One region of the Streptomyces sp. NPDC058239 genome, then DNA from elsewhere that is predicted to be linked to it. Evidence: riboswitches for the same ligand, from Rfam matches in the RefSeq annotation. Region 1 holds a riboswitch; each other region holds the start of a gene.
What was found. A riboswitch is a leader RNA that binds a small molecule or an ion and turns the genes downstream of it on or off. The one in region 1 is predicted to bind cyclic di-AMP.
Positions count from the first base shown of each region.

Region 2: another riboswitch for cyclic di-AMP. It lies ahead of ACFVYE_RS23065 (M23 family metallopeptidase); the one in region 1 lies ahead of ACFVYE_RS31570 (peptidoglycan DD-metalloendopeptidase family protein).
Region 3: another riboswitch for cyclic di-AMP. It lies ahead of ACFVYE_RS22205 (C40 family peptidase); the one in region 1 lies ahead of ACFVYE_RS31570 (peptidoglycan DD-metalloendopeptidase family protein).
Region 4: another riboswitch for cyclic di-AMP. It lies ahead of ACFVYE_RS28580 (NlpC/P60 family protein); the one in region 1 lies ahead of ACFVYE_RS31570 (peptidoglycan DD-metalloendopeptidase family protein).

Region 1 covers NZ_JBHVWS010000038.1:6,235-10,196, reverse strand. The annotation lists gene ACFVYE_RS31575 (SGNH/GDSL hydrolase family protein) at 1-769, opposite strand, end outside; gene ACFVYE_RS31570 (peptidoglycan DD-metalloendopeptidase family protein) at 959-1,915, opposite strand; cyclic di-AMP (ydaO/yuaA leader) riboswitch at 1,921-2,075, opposite strand; gene ACFVYE_RS31565 (alpha-galactosidase) at 2,369-3,962, opposite strand, start outside.
Region 2 covers NZ_JBHVWS010000022.1:23,035-26,996, reverse strand. The annotation lists gene ACFVYE_RS23080 (SPFH domain-containing protein) at 1-313, shown strand, start outside; tRNA gene ACFVYE_RS23075 (tRNA-Met) at 435-508, shown strand; gene ACFVYE_RS23070 (PP2C family protein-serine/threonine phosphatase) at 822-1,910, shown strand; cyclic di-AMP (ydaO/yuaA leader) riboswitch at 2,245-2,397, shown strand; gene ACFVYE_RS23065 (M23 family metallopeptidase) at 2,409-3,587, shown strand; gene ACFVYE_RS23060 (aldo/keto reductase) at 3,728-3,962, shown strand, end outside.
Region 3 covers NZ_JBHVWS010000020.1:118,318-122,279, reverse strand. The annotation lists gene ACFVYE_RS22225 (hypothetical protein) at 1-237, opposite strand, end outside; gene ACFVYE_RS22220 (hypothetical protein) at 706-990, shown strand; gene ACFVYE_RS22215 (ATP-dependent Clp protease proteolytic subunit) at 1,175-1,810, shown strand; gene ACFVYE_RS22210 (hypothetical protein) at 1,818-2,126, shown strand; cyclic di-AMP (ydaO/yuaA leader) riboswitch at 2,562-2,734, shown strand; gene ACFVYE_RS22205 (C40 family peptidase) at 2,738-3,211, shown strand; gene ACFVYE_RS22200 (LysE family translocator) at 3,295-3,930, opposite strand.
Region 4 covers NZ_JBHVWS010000031.1:89,012-92,973, reverse strand. The annotation lists gene pcrA (DNA helicase PcrA) at 1-2,319, opposite strand, end outside; cyclic di-AMP (ydaO/yuaA leader) riboswitch at 2,578-2,743, shown strand; gene ACFVYE_RS28580 (NlpC/P60 family protein) at 2,742-3,899, shown strand.

The sequences.
Region 1 (3,962 bases):
ACGGGACCAGGTACTCGCGCGCCCAGTGGATGTCGTCGCGCCGTACTTCGAGCGTTCCGCGCTGTGCCTGCGGGGGCCATTCCTGGTCTGGGTCGGCCGGCACATCGATGCCGAGGACCTGGGCGGCGCGCAGCGCGACCCTGGTGTGTCCCTCGGGCGACAGATGGAGCCGGTCGTCGTCCCAGGCGCGCCTGTCCTGGACGGACCGCAGCGACCACAGGTCGAGGACCGGGCAGTCGTAGCGGTCGGCGATGGACCGCACATGGGCGGTGTAGGTGGCGATCTTGCCGCGCAGATGGCGCAGCACGGGAACGCCTCGGGTGTCGAAGCCGGTGGTGACCAGGACGGTGCCGACCGATTCGGTCAGCTCGGCGACCGCCCGCTCGAAGCGCTCGGCCACGTCGTCGGGGTCGGTGCCGGGCCTGATGATGTCGTTGCCGCCCGCGCAGAAGCTCACCAGATCGGGTGCGAGCTCCTTGGCGCGCGGCACCTGCTCCTCGACGATCTGGTCGAGGAGGCGTCCGCGTACGGCGAGATTGGCGTACCTGAAATTCCCGTGAGTGGAGCCTTCGGTACTCGTCCCCGCATCGGGGTCCGGGAGCTGGTCCGCGAGAAGTACCGCGAAACGGTCTGCCCAGCCGACGAAGGTTCCGTCCGGGCCGGGGTCGCCGACTCCCTCGGTGAAGCTGTCGCCAATCGCTGCGTACGACCCGATGACGCCATGTCGGTTGATGACGCCACGTTGATTTTTTCTCGAATCGTCTGCCACAAACGCTTATCCTGCACCGCCGAATGTGACCTACGCGACCGCAATAAGGGGTTGACGGGTGGTGAGATAGACCACCCGGTCAGTTTTTGGTAAAGGGGGAATAAGCAGAAGGGGCGGTGCGCCGCCGCGCACCGCCCCTTCTGTGTTGCTCAGTTCATGCTTTGTTGCTCAACTGCCCGCTCGTCCGGCTCAGACGTAGATGCCGTGCGAAGCCAGGAAGGCGATCGGGTCGATGTCCGAGCCGTACGCCGGGCCCGTGCGGACCTCGAAGTGCAGGTGCGGGCCGGTGGCGTTGCCGGTGGCGCCGGAGAGGCCGATCTGCTGACCGGTGCTCACGGCCTGGCCCGCGGAGACGGAGATCGAGGACAGGTGACCGTACTGCGAGTAGTGGCCGTCGGCGTGCTTGATGACAACCTGGTTGCCGTACGCGCCGCCCCAGCCGGCGGTGACGACGGTGCCGGAGGTGATGGCCTTCACACTGGTGCCGGTGAAGACGGGGAAGTCGATGCCGGTGTGGCTGCCGCTGGACCAGTTGGAGCCGGAGGCGCGGTATCCGGTGGTGTGGTTGCCGGGAACCGGGTGGCTGTAGCCGGAGCTGTTGCTCTGGCCGGCCGGGGCGGAGGTCTTGGACTCCGTGACCGTCGAGACCTTGGCCGGGGCGGACTTGGCCGGGGCGGACTTCTCCACGACCGACGAGGGCACCGAGAGGGCCTTCGACGGGAGGGCCGCACCCGTGCCGGCACCGGTGGACGCGGCGTCACCCGACGCCTTGCCGCCGAGCGTCAGCTTCATGCCCGGGAGGATCAGGCCGGGGTCTTCACCGACGACCTTGCGGTTGTCCTGGTACAGCTTCTGCCAGCCGCCCTTGACCTTGTGCTCGGTGGCGATCTTCGACAGGTAGTCGCCGGAGACCACGGAGTACGTCGTGGTGGCGGCCTGCTTCTGCGCGACCGGCTTGGCCGGGGCGGAGTGCGTGGCGGCGGAGGCCGACTGCGGCACGGCGGTCGGGGCCGACTGCGACGCGGCGTGAGCACCGGTGGCGCCGAGCAGCGGCAGTGCGATGACAGCACCACCGGCGCCTGCGGCGGCGACGCCACGGGCGATGATGCCGGACTTCGTACGACGGTGCTTACCCGATATGGGCATGACGTGCTTCCTCTCCGGCGCCTGCGAGGTGAGCTGTCGGGTTCGGGCTGGAGATGCCCGGCCGCGCTGAGCGCGACTTCACCCCTAGCCGGCCGGATTTCTCCGATCGGCGGCCTACCTGGTTCCCCCGCTCCTGCCACGCGATGAGTGGGTGCGAATTCCGGTCGGCGGCAGGACTAGGCGGTCCGTCCGGATTGACGGTGACCGTAAGCGAGTCGGGACGGCGATAACAAGTGACTGGTTCCGTACCGGAATCCGCGCTCGGAAATCGGCACGGAATTCCGGTCACACTCCGTGGATTAAGGATCTTGGCTTTCCGCACCGCGCACGGAATGCCCGACCGCCCCGCCGGCACACACCGTCACGGATATGATTCCGCTCACGAGGGGGCGACCATCTCCCGTACAAGCGGGGCACATTCAGCCAAATACACCCATTGCGGACATATCGCGCTCATCGTTCGCGTCGGAGCCTCAGCACCCGCGCATCGAGATCCCCCCGAAGCCCGGTGTGCAGCCCCTGATGCAGCAGTACCGAACCGTGGTGAACCGCCCCGGTGTCCAGGCAGGTGTATGTCGCTGCGGGGTCGATCCCGCGCAACCGCAGGGCCGGGGGCCGCTCCCCGTACCTCTGTGCCTCCAGCCACATCAGGACCACGGTCTCGTCCCCGTGGACGTACTGGACCGCGCTGAGTCCGCCACGCGGGGCGCGCAGCCGGTACAGCGCGCCGTGCTGCACCACCGGCCGGATCTCCTTGTAGAGGTCCACCCAGGTCCGCGCCTCGGCCAGCTCGTCCTCGCTCCAGTCGGTGAGGTCCCCACCGACCCCGAGCACACCGGCCATCGCGCTCACGAAACGGAACCGCAGTGAGCTGACCCTGTCGTTGAGCTGGATATTCGGGCTGTCGGTGACCCAGGCTGCCATCACCCGGGCCGGATGGATCTGACCGAAGCCCTCCTGGATGGTGAGGCGGTCGAGCGGGTCGGTGTTGTCCGAGGTCCACACCTGGTCCGTGCGGGACAGAATCCCCAGGTCGATCCGGCCGCCGCCGCCCGAGCACGACTCGAAGGCAACGGTGGGGTGCGCGGCCCGGAGCCGGTCGATCAGCGCGTACAGGGCGTCCACGTGCTCGATCCAGAGCTTCTGCTGATACTCCTCACCCGGCCAGCCCGCGTCGGTGAAGCAGCGGTTGAAGTCCCATTTCACATAGTCGACGGGCGCACTGGAGAGCAGTGTGTCCAGTTGCTCCCACAGATAGTCCTGCACATCGGTGCGGGCCAGATTGAGCACGAGTTGATTGCGGAACTCGGTCCGCGCCCGTCCCGGGAAATGCTGCACCCAGTCGGGGTGTGCGCGATAGAGATCGCTGTCGGCATTGACCATTTCCGGCTCGACCCAGATACCGAACTGCATGCCGAGTCCGTGCACTTCGTCGGCGAGCGGCTTCAGTCCGCCGGGAAAGCGGTCCGGATTCGGCGTCCAGTCGCCGAGCCCGGCGCGGTCGCTGGTGCGCTGCCCGAACCACGCGTCGTCCACGACGAACAGCTCGACGCCCATCGCGGCGGCGCGCTCGGCGAGGGCGCGCTGCTGCTCCTGCGAGATGTCGAAGCCGGTCGCCTCCCAGGAGTTGTAGAGCACCGGCCGCAGGCTGTGTGCGTCCGGGATCACATGGGCCAGCTGCCAGGCGTGCCAGGCCCGGCTCGCCCCGCCGAACCCCTCCGCACTCCACAGACCGGCGAAGACGGGGGTGGTGTACGACTCCCCCGGCGCGAGCAGCAGCAGCCCCGAGTCGTCGTAGCCGGCGCCGCCGGTGATCTGCACGAGCCCATCGGGGAGCTGCTGTACGGAAATCCGCCACGACCCGGACCAGCCGAGCGCACAGCCGTACACCTCGCCGCCCTCCTCGGTCGCCGCACCGTCGGCGTCGAGTGCGACCCACGGCAGGTACTGGTGCCCGGTGTGGCCGCGCCTGCTGGAGATGACGTTCTCGCCGTACGTCAGTTCCGTCCGTGCGAGCTGCGACTCCGCCGCCCAGCGTCCGTGCAGC
Region 2 (3,962 bases), on a different contig from region 1:
CGAACGGACCCTCGCCCAGGCGCAGGCCGACGCCAACAGCGTGCGCGCCACCTCGCTGCGCGACGGCAACCAGGAGCTCATCGCGGCCAACCGCATCGTGGAGAACCTGCCCGCCCTGGCCGACGCGGCCGCCCGCGGCATGTCGGGGGCCGACCTCACCGTTCTCAACGGCACCAACGGTGTCAATGAGATGGCGGCGGGCGTGGTCGGCCAGGGGCTGGCGATCCTTCACTCGCTGCAGCGCGGCGCGAAGCCGATGAAGCCCCCGGCGGTCGACGGGAAAGCCACTCCTCGCATCACCGAGACGCACTGAGGGGGCGGGGCCACGCGGTTCGGCGTCACCACGTCGGGGGGCACGGACCGGGCGCCGAGTGGCCATGATTCGCCGAGTGGTCATTCGCGCGCCGAACATGCCGTAGAGTTGTGTTTACCGACGCGGGGTGGAGCAGCTCGGTAGCTCGCTGGGCTCATAACCCAGAGGTCGCAGGTTCAAATCCTGTCCCCGCTACTGAAGAATCAGGCCCGGCACGCATGCAGCGTGCCGGGCCTGATTCATTTCGCGTCGCGTTCCGGGACGTGGGACGGCCGGCCTGCGGGCCCATGAAGGAGCAGGTCCGGGCGGTGTGTGACCTGTACCACGTATGTACCCCCATTGGTCGATGAGGAGTCGCCGCACGGCTCCGCTCCGGCGAGCCTGGGGGTGGGGCGCGGTACCGTCCGCAGCCGCGCGCGTACCGGGCAGGAGACCACAGGTGTGGAAGCGGCTGAAGCGGCGCGGCAGACATGCCGAGGGTGGCACCCGTTCCCGGCGGTTCGTCCGCATGCTGCCCGCCCTGATGATCCTCGGCGGGCTGGTGTTCGATCTCTTCACCCCGCCGGTCTTCACTGCCATTCCGCTGTTCGTGGCGGCCCCGCTGATCGCCGCGCCGTTCTTCTCGCTGCCCAGCACCATCTGTACCGGCATCGCCTCGATGCTGGCCGTCACCGTGCTGCGGCTGTACAGCAACCCGTTGCCGTTGGTCGTGCCGTTGATCGAGCTGCTCACCCTGGCCACCGTCTCGGTCCTCGCGGTCGTGATCAACACGGTCGTACGGCGCGGCAATGAGCAACTGGCCTCCGCGCGGGTCATCGCGGAGACCGCCATGCGGGCGGTGCTGCCGAAGCCGTCCGACCGGATCGGCGGGCTGCATGTGGCGGCGCGGTACGAGGCGGCGCAGGCTGACGAGTTCGTCGGCGGAGATCTGTTCGCCGTGGCGGACACCCCGCAGGGGGTGCGTCTGGTGGTCGGGGACGTACGGGGGAAGGGGCTCGACGCCGTGGAGTCGGTGGCGGTGGTCATCGGGGCGTTCCGGGAGGCGGCCGAGCAGGAGCGTTCGCTGGAGGGCGTGGCGCAGCGGCTGGAGCGGGCGCTGGCGCGGGAGGGGGCGAGGGGCGGGCTGGACGCGGTCGAGGGCTTCATCACGGCCGTACTGGCCGAGATCCCGTCCGGGGTGTCCCGGGTGCGGATCGTCAACCGCGGTCACCCCGAGCCGATCCTGCTGCACCCGGACGGGGCGGTGGAGGTGCTGGGGTCCACGGTGCCGGCGCTGCCGCTCGGGATGGACCTGGGGGTGTGGCCCGACCGGGCGGACGAGTGGGATCTGCCGGCGGGGACGACTCTGCTCCTGTACACCGACGGTCTCTCCGAGGCGCGGAACTCGGACGGGGTCTTCTACGACCCGGCGGCCCGGTTGCGCGGGCGGATCTTTCCGGGGCCCGAGGAGCTGCTGTCCGCGCTGACCGATGACGTGCGGCTGCACACGGGCGGTGAGACGACCGACGACATGGCGCTGCTCGCGGTCGTACGTCCCGCAGAGGGGCAGCCGGACCGGCGCAGGACCGTGAAGATCGTGGGCCAGGAAACGACGTGACGGGTGGGGCGGGTGCTTCGTGTGGATCGGGTGCTTCGTGCGGGTCGGGTGTCTCGCGCGGGTCGAGTGTCTCGCGCGGCCTGGGGCGCGGCCTCGGTCCGGGATGCCACCGTACGTAACCGAAAGGCGTCGCTCCGCATAACATTTGACGCAACGTCAGAAACCGGGTAATGGCTGAGGGTCGATCAACTCGTCCGATTCCACCCGGTTGTGTCCCGTAAAGTCCAGGCCAAAGACCTGAACGATCAGTGGGAACAGCTTGGAATCAGACCCGTGTGTCTATTAACGTTCGATAACGCAGCGCGGTCGTCCCAGCCGTCGTCAGTGGCGGCACCGTGCGCGAGCGCCGAATTCCGCAAGGGAACCGGGGAACCACCTACATGGGGTGAATCGGACACCTGTGTCTCGTGAGAGGCAGAGGGGCCCGTAGGAGACCTTCCTGCTCCGAACCCGTCAGCTAACCCGGTAGGCGAGAAGGAAGGAAAGGAGTGCGCCCCCGTGGCGTCCAACAAGCCTGCCCCCGAGGCCCCCTCTCGGTTCAACCCCGAGTTCAGTTCCGACTTCGGTGCCGACTTCGGATCCGATTTCGGCTCCGACTACGGAACCACCGGGACGGGAACGGCGTTCGGCGCCGAGACGGGCGGCGACTTCGCCGGTGAGTTCGGCAGCGAATTCCGCGCCGACGTCAACGGCGAGCCCGACAGAAGCTGGGACGAGTGGAACCCCACCGAGGAGTCCGTCCGCCCCGTACGCGGCAAGCATCGCGTCGCCAAGCAGCGCAACGGACTTGCCCGTAGCTCCACGGTGCTCGGGGTCGGTGTCATCGCGGCAGTCGGCGCGGGCGGCATGGCCACCGCGCAGAGCAAGCCGCCGGTCTCCATCTCCCTTCCCGACTCCATCTCGGACAACCTCCCCGACGCCAAGTCCCTTCCCGGCGTGGGCTCCCTGTTCTCCGGCGAGTCCGATGCCGACAAGGCCGCCGCCGTCGCTGCCGCCCCGCTCACCACCGCCGGCCTCACCACCGCCGAGGCCGAGCAGGGCACGGCGGACGCGGGCGAGGCACTCCGCGCCCGCATCCTCCAGCAGGCCGAGCAGCAGCAGGACGCCGCCGACGCCGAGGCCAAGGCGGCCCAGGAGAAGGCGGCCGCGGAGAAGGCCGCCGCCGAGGCCAAGAAGCAGCAGGACGCGGCCGAGGCCAAGGCCGCCGCCGAGAAGAAGAAGGCGGAGGAGGAAGCCAAGGCGAAGGCAGAGGCCCTGCGGCTCGCCAAGCTCGCCGCCAGCTACGCCATCCCGACCTCCTCGTACACGATCACCTCGACCTTCGGCCAGGCCGGCTCGATGTGGTCCTCCGGCTACCACACCGGCCTCGACTTCGCGGCGCCGACCGGCACCCCGATCAAGGCCGTACACGGCGGCACCATCAAGTCGGCAGGCTGGTCCGGTTCGTACGGCTACCGCACGGTGCTGGAGCTCGAGGACGGTACGGAGCTGTGGTTCTGCCACCAGTCCTCGATCGGCGTCAGTGTCGGCCAGAAGGTCACCACCGGTGAGACCATCGGCCGGGTCGGTGCGACCGGCAATGTCACGGGCCCGCACCTCCACCTGGAGGTCCACACCCCCGACGGTACGGGCATCGACCCGATGGCCTGGCTGCGCGACAAGGGCCTCAACCCCTGATCCGCCGGCCGCCTCCCGGCCTTCGTGATCCGAGCCCATTCACAGGCCGTTGAACCCCGGCAGTCCTGACGCTCACCCCCCGACGTCAGGGCTGCCGGTCTGCCGGAATAGCGGACCTGCCGGAATCCGTTGATCCAGTTATGACTTCTCTTCGTAAGCTGGGCCCTTCCGGCCTCCAGGTCTTTCCGCTCGCCCTCGGCGGCAACGTCTTCGGCTGGACCGCCGACGAGGCGCAGTCGTTCGCCGTGCTGGACGCCTACACCGCGGCGGGCGGCAACTTCATCGATACCGCCGACGCCTACTCCGCCTGGATCCCGGGCAACGAGGGCGGCGAGTCGGAGACCGTCATCGGCAAGTGGCTCGCGGCACGCTCCA
Region 3 (3,962 bases), on a different contig from region 1:
TGTCAGCTGATGGGCGTTGTCCTTCGCCCCGTCCAAGGTGCCGGTGATGCGGCCGAGCTCGTCGTAGTCGGTGATCAGGGTGCGGATGACGCCGTTGACGATGGTCTGACCGTCAAGGGCTGATCGACGTCGTTGAAAGTGGTATCGACTCGGCCCTTGTCGGGGTCGGTCGACGTAGTCTTGCGGCCGCGTAGGTCGTATCCGTAGGTCCAGACTGCCGACGGATTTCGCCGCCACGTACAAGAAGGACGGGCGCAGGGCGCAGGCCCGAGCTCGGGCGTCGCCATCGCCGCCGATATCGCCGGCATCTGGGCGGCAGCCGGCAAGCGCCTGCCGTCCTCGGACGGTCCGGGCGGGGCCGGATGTAATTGGCCATCAGCAGCGGCGCCCCGGGCGGGGCGAGATCCTGTACACCGGGTCGATCGCGGGAAGGGTGGGCGTTGGCGAGTGCGGCCGCTGCCGGACGTCGGCAGGGAAGCAGTCGCACTGCCGACGCAGCGGCGGGGCAACTCGTCGCCGTCTCGGGCTCCGTGCCTCCACCGCTATGCGGAGCCCGCGGACGCAGGCCGGACGGCTCGGCTCTGAAAGGGGCCGCAACGCGAGTGCCAGAAATCACCTCAATGGGTGACGTTACCTGCGGGGTGCGCTGCCACTTTCAGATGCCTCGGTCACTTTCAGGCGGTGGTCGACCAGGCGTGACTCATCGTGGCCCTCGGCCAGCCGCTCACGACTCGAGACCTCCGTGAGGCCCCGTACTCCCTGCAGCGGAAGCTGAAGCTGCGGAAGGTCCAGCTCTACGACGCACGTCGCTGGTGCCTCACGTTTCTTGCCGTCAACGGCGTGCCGGACGTCGTCCTCGCCGCATGGGCCGGGCATGCCAACGCCAACTTCACCAAGCGGATGTACGTCCACCCGAGCCCCGAGGACCTCCGCGCCGCCTCGGACCACCTCACTTCTCTACTCGGTTTCAGTGAAGACGAAGCAGCCTGACGAGCAAGACGTCTAGAGATTGTGAGATATCCGCCCTCAGCGAACAGCCAAAACAGCCTCTGAACTGGGGCTTTTGTGGATCACTAGGATCATGCCTCCATCACAACCTTCTGTACGTCCTGTACATTTTTTACAGATGCTTGTGCAGAGCCCCGTACAGCCCCGGAGGAAAGGCAACGCCATGTTGTTCCGCCCCGCCGCCCGTCACGTGCTGCCCGAGTTCACCGAGCGCACGACCAACGGGATCCGCACCCTCGATCCGTACTCCAAGCTGCTCGCCGAACGGATCGTCTTCCTCGGCACCCCGGTCGACGACACCGCGGCCACCGATCTGATCGCCCAGTTCATGTATCTGGAGTACGACGCCCCGGACCGGCCCGTCTCGCTCTACATCAACTCCCCCGGCGGCTCGTTCGGAGCCATGTCCGCGATCTACGACACGATGCAGTACCTCACCTGCGAGGTGGAGACCTACTGCCTCGGCCAGGCCGGTTCCTGCGCATCCGCGCTGCTCGCCGCGGGCGCTCCCGGCCGGCGGCACGCACTGCCCGGCGCCAGGGTCGTCGTGCAGCAGCCCGAACTGACCGAGCCGGTTCAGGGCCAGCCGTCCGATCTGGAGATCGAGGCACAGGAATTGGAGCGGGTCCGCAAGATGATCACCACACTGTTGGCCCGTCACACGGGCCGCAGCGCAGAGCAGATCACCACCGACATCGAGCGCGACCTCATCCTCGACGCGGCGGGCGCCAAGGCGTACGGTCTGGTGGACCACATCATGGAGAACCGGAAGTCGTCACTCCCGCCGCACAGCGCGAGGTGAACGCCCGATGCAGCCACCGGAGTTGCCGCCGCTCCCCGCACTGACGCGCGCCGAGGGGGATTTCATCGACTGCTACCTCGAAGTCCTGGACCAACTGGGCCGGATCAACCCGGCCCGCGGCAGCGACACCTACGGTGCACTGCGCGCCGCGCAGGCACTGGCCTCACGGGCGAGCGCGCTGCGGGACGCCCTCGCATTGATGCATGAGCGCGGCGAGGCGCAGATCCACGCCGCCACCTTGGCGCGGGCGCTGCGCGTGCTGGACGGGGAACGGCGGGCCGGACGTGTCACCGTACCCCCCGCTCAGGCGAGTTGATCGGCCCACTGCGTCTTGGGCCCCGGCCGGGTCCGCCCAACTCCCCCTGTCTTCACCTCCGACGGAGTTTGCTCAACCCGCTCCGACCCCGACTCCGGCGGACCTCGCTCAACTCCCCTGCGCGACACGCCCGGCAGGCAAATCGAAATTCCTAGCTCGTTCGGCGTAGGGATTCCCCCGCGCGAGCGACATCTCAACTTGCTTTTTTCGCGAGGGCAGTGAGCAGAATCCGTCATTCCACCCCTGGTACGAGACCGGTCCGAGCGACCTGCACGGTCTTCGAAATCATCAGCCACACCCAAACGGGTCATTCGTGAGGAGACTCGCATATCGTCGCTTCCCCTCGGAAATCCGGCAGTCGGTGCGTCAAGATCCCTGGGACGACAAGCCCCCGCCACCGCGGCGGGGCGGTCCGGGCGGACGCCGAGTCCTGCCGCCGTCCGGATGCCTGGTCGACAGAAGTGGATCGGCAGGAGTGGAGGACCCGAGCACAACGGGTCGACCGGAACACCCATCGACCCTTGGGGTGAAGCCGCCGAGCGCGGCCGGGCAACTTCGCCAGCCCGAACCCGACAGGTCATCCTTCACAGGCGGCTGACGAAGGGTTGCGCATGGCTGCGCAGGTTCATGTCCCGTCTCTGCTCGCCCGGGCCGGCACGGCCTCGGTTCTGACACTGGCCGCCGTCGGCGGCACGATGCTCGCCCCTGGCGCCACGACGCAAGCCCAGGCAGCGACTCTCTCGATGAAGGCACTCAACATCGCCGCGTCGAAGAAGGGATCGCCGTACGGATGGGGGGCCACCGGCCCCAACCGCTTCGACTGCTCGGGTCTGACGGTCTATTCGTTCAAGAAGGCGGGCAAGAAGCTCCCGCGCACGGCCCAGCAGCAGTACAACAAGACCCGCCATATCTCGGCCTCGCACAGGCACCGCGGCGACCTGGTCTTCTTCCATTACGGCCGCAGCATCTACCACGTGGGGATCTACGCCGGTAAGGGCAGGATCTGGCACTCGCCGAGGACCGGCGCGGTGGTCCGGCTGGAGAAGATCTGGACGAAGAGCGTCTACTACGGGCGGGTCCGCTGATGTCTGTCCGGCGGATCGGGCACGCGCCCCCGGCCGTGATCCGCCGGACAGGCCATGGTCTGCGCCGCTGACCCGCTCGATACTCAGTGCAACAGGGGACCGGACACCAGCACCAGCCCCAGACCGGTGAGCGCCAACCCGCTGCCGCCCTCGATTGCGCGGGCGGCACGCGGCCGGCGCAGCCACCGGCCCAGCCGGTCCACCAGGAGGGCCACGGCTGGGAACCAGATCAGCGCAAGCAGCACCACGATCATTGCGAGCAGCAAGGTCCTCGGGAGCGGCGGCTGCCCGTCGCGAACGAACTGCGGCAGCAGACTCAGGAAGAGCACCGGCGCCTTGGGATTCAGGGCGTTGGTGAGGAAGCCCTGCCGCAGTGCGCGTACGGTTCCCTGCCCTGCTGGTTCGCCCTCGGCCTCGCCCGCCCTGCCCGTGGTGCGCCGCCGCGCCGCGTACAGGGCGCTGATGCCGAGGTAGAGGACGTAGGCCCCGCCGAGCAGCTGAACGGTGCGGAACAGTACGGGCAGCGTCACCAGCACAGCGGCAAGCCCGGCGACGGCCAGCGCGGTGTGCACGAGGAGTCCGCCGGCAACACCCAGCGCGGTCGCCACCCCCGCTGACCGGGAGGCGAGCGCGTTGCGTACGACGACGGTGAAGTCCGCGCCCGGCAGCGCGACCATTCCGGCGGCGACCCCGATGAAGGCGATCAATTGTGCGTCCATGGGTCCACCCTGGCCCGGCGGAGCCTTTAGCG
Region 4 (3,962 bases), on a different contig from region 1:
GAACTGGTCGTGCGTGACCCGGTCCCCGACCACCAGCGTGACCGTCGGCCTGTCCGAGGTGCGCCGCGTCGCGAAGCCCGAGGGGCCCGACCGGGCGCGCGACGAGGACAGCGACGAAGTGATCCCCGACGTCGGTCCGGCCGGGGCCGCCATCGGCCCGGTCCGCTTCCACTCCAGGTGCTGGTCCGGGATCTCCTCCAGGAACCGCGACGGCGGATTGTACGAGGGCTGCCCCCACGCACTGCGCATCGCCGCCCGGGTCAGATAGAGCCGCTCGCGGGCCCGGGTGATCCCGACGTACGCGAGCCGCCGCTCCTCCTCCAGCTCCTTCACCTGTCCCAGCGCGCGCATGTGCGGGAAGACGCCGTCCTCCATGCCGGTCAGGAAGACCACCGGGAATTCGAGGCCCTTCGCGGTGTGCAGCGTCATCAGCGTGATGACACCGGAGCCGTCCTCGTCCTCGTCGGGGATCTGGTCGGAGTCGGCGACGAGCGCGACCTTCTCCAGGAATTCGGCGAGCGTGCCCGCACCTTCCTCTTCCCCCCGCTCCTGCTCGAATTCGAGGGCGACAGCGGCGAGTTCCTGAAGGTTCTCGATGCGGGTCTCGTCCTGCGGGTCGGTGGATGCCTGAAGCTCGGCGAGGTAGCCGGTGCGCTCCAGCACTGCCTCCAGAACCACCGCCGGGCCCGCACCGGACTCGACGATCGTGCGCAGCTCCTCCATCAGCGTGTTGAACCGCTTGACGGCGTTGGCCGACCGGGCCGCCATGCCGTACGCCTCGTCGACCCGGCGCAGCGCCTGCGGGAAGGTGATCTTCTCGCGCATGGAGAGCGCGTCGATCATCGCCTCGGCACGGTCGCCGATGCCGCGCTTGGGCACATTGAGGATGCGGCGCAGCGGGACGGTGTCCTCGGGGTTGGCGAGGACCCGGAGGTAGGCCAGGACGTCCCGGACCTCCTTGCGCTCGTAGAAGCGCACGCCGCCGACGACCTTGTACGGCAGTCCGACGCGGATGAAGATCTCTTCGAAGACACGGGACTGCGCGTTCGTACGGTAGAAGATCGCGACGTCGCCCGCCTTGGCATCGCCCGCGTCGGTCAGCCGGTCGATCTCGTCGGCGACGAACTGCGCCTCGTCGTGCTCGGTGTCGGCGACATAGCCGGTGATCCGGGCGCCCGTGCCGGCGTTCGTCCAGAGGTTCTTGGGGCGGCGGCTCTCGTTGCGCTCGATGACCGCGTTGGCGGCGGACAGGATCGTCTGCGTGGAGCGGTAGTTCTGCTCCAGGAGGATCGTGGTCGCGTTCGGGTAGTCCTCCTCGAACTGGAGGATGTTGCGGATGGTCGCGCCGCGGAAGGCGTAGATCGACTGGTCCGCGTCACCGACGACGCACAGCTCGGCGGGGGCGTCGCCCTCGCCGGCCGGGCCGACCAGTTCGCGCACGAGGGTGTACTGGGCGTGGTTGGTGTCCTGGTACTCGTCGACCAGGACGTGCCGGAAGCGGCGGCGGTAGTGCTCGGCGACGTCGGGGAAGGCCTGGAGCAGATGGACCGTCGTCATGATGATGTCGTCGAAGTCCAGCGCGTTGGCCTCGCGCAGCCGGGACTGGTACATCGCGTAGGCCTGGGCGAGGGTCTTCTCGAAGCCGTCCGCGGCCTGACCGGCGAAGGTCTCCTCGTCGATCAGCTCGTTCTTCAGGTTGGAGACCTTGGCCGTGAACGCCTTCGGCGGGAAGCGCTTCGGGTCGAGGTCGAGATCGCGGCAGACCAGGGCCATCAGGCGCTTGGAGTCGGCGGCGTCGTAGATCGAGAACGACGAGGTGAAGCCGAGCTTCTTCGACTCGCGGCGCAGGATGCGTACGCACGCGCTGTGGAAGGTCATGACCCACATGGCGTTGGCGCGCGGTCCGACGAGTTGCTCGACGCGCTCCTTCATCTCGCCCGCGGCCTTGTTGGTGAAGGTGATCGCCAGGATCTGGCCGGGGTGCACCCCGCGCTCGGCGAGGAGGTGGGCGATCCGGTGGGTCAGCACCCGGGTCTTTCCGGAGCCCGCCCCGGCGACGATGAGCAGCGGGGAGCCCGCGTGGACCACGGCGGCGCGCTGCTCGGTGTTCAGCCCGTCGAGGAGCGCCGCGGAGTCGATGACGGGGCGGTGCGCGCCGTCGCGGTAATACGCGTCCCTGGGCGGCGGGGACCCGTCGAATACGCCCGCGAAGAGGTCCTCCGGCACCGCTTCGGGTGCGGAGTCCTCGGGGGGCGGCGGGGGCTCTTCCTCCGAGTGCTGGAGGCCGGCCAGGAAGCTGTCGTCAAAGAGGCTGCTCATCGCTTGTCGAGTCTAGGCCGCCGCAACGACACACGACGGCCGCATGGCGAACCGCACCCGACGGCCGGGCACACAAAGACAGCGGGCACCCACGCCGCGTAAGGGAATACGGGCCGTCGTCGGCCCTCGCGACCCCCACTTCATCAAGGTCACGAAAATGTATCGGGCATATCGAACATCGACCTTCACAGCAGCACCACGGGTTGGCTAGCGTGCTCGACCGGGCGGCCCGTACCCCCTGAGGCGAGCCACGCCGAGCGGGCGCCCGCGCCGAATCCGGCCTGCCCTCACGGGAGTTCGGAACCGGGGACCCACACGCAGCACCGGGGTGAATCGGTCCTTATCCCCCACTCGGACCGTAGGGCAGCCTTCCGTTCCGCCCGAACCCGACAGCTAACCCGGTAGGCGGTCCACGGAAGGAGATGCCGGCCTTGGCGTCGCATCGCAAACCGCGCACCCGGGTGCGCACCACCACACCGGCCGTAGGGCTCACCACGGCGGCTCTGGCGTCCGTGACCCTGCTCTCCACACAGAGCGCCACGGCCGCCCCCGCCCCGAAGCCCAGCATCGAGGACGTCCAGAAGAAGGTCGACGACCTCTACCGGCAGGCGGGCACCGCGACCCAGCAGTACAACCAGGCAAAGGAAAACTCCGCCACCCAGCGCGCCAAGGTCGACGCCCTGCTGGAGGACGTGGCGAAGCGCGCCGACAAGCTCAACGACGCCCGCAGGACGCTCGGCGCCTACGCGGCCGCGCAGTACCGCACCGGCTCCATCGCACCGAGCGCCACCTTCTTCCTGGCAGACGACCCGCAGTCGTACTTCGACCAGAGCCAGCTGATGAGCCGGATGACCGGTCAGCAGCAGAAGGCGGTCACGGACTTCCGTACGCAGCAGGCCAAGGCGTCGAAGAAGCGTGCCGAAGCGGTGCAGAGCCTGGAGACGCTGACCTCGACACAGACCACGCTGCGCACCAGCAAGGAGAACGTCCAGAAGAAGCTGGGCGACGCGCGCGCGATGCTGTCGAAGCTGACTGCCGAGGAGAAGGCGCGGCTCGCGGCGCTGGAGCGCAAGAAGGAGGCGGAGGCCAAGCGCAAGGCGGAGGAGCTGGCGCAGCAGCAGGCCGCCGCCAGGGCCGAGGCGGACCGCAAGGCCGCGGAGGCCGCGAAGGAGGCGGAATCCGGCAGCGGTACGGGCACGGGCACCGGAACCGGCTCGGGCAGCAGCGCCACCACCAAGGCGGAGAAGGCCCTCGCCTTCGCCGCGGCCCAGATCGGCAAGCCGTACGTATGGGGCGCGACGGGCCCGTCCTCGTACGACTGCTCCGGGCTCACCCAGGCCGCCTGGAAGGCCGCGGGCGTCGACCTCCCGCGCACCACCTGGGACCAGGTGGAGACAGGCACCCGGATCGCGACGGCGGATCTGCAGCCGGGCGACCTCGTCTTCTTCTACGACGACATCAGCCACGTCGGCATCTACAAGGGCGACGGAATGATGATCCACGCGCCGAAGCCGGGGGCGAATGTGCGCGAGGAGTCGATCTACTACATGCCGATCTACGGCAGCGTGCGACCGTCGTAGCGGCTCACGCCCTTGCGTCTTCAGCTGCCGGACGGGCTTGGATTCCACGCCCGTCCGGCAGCG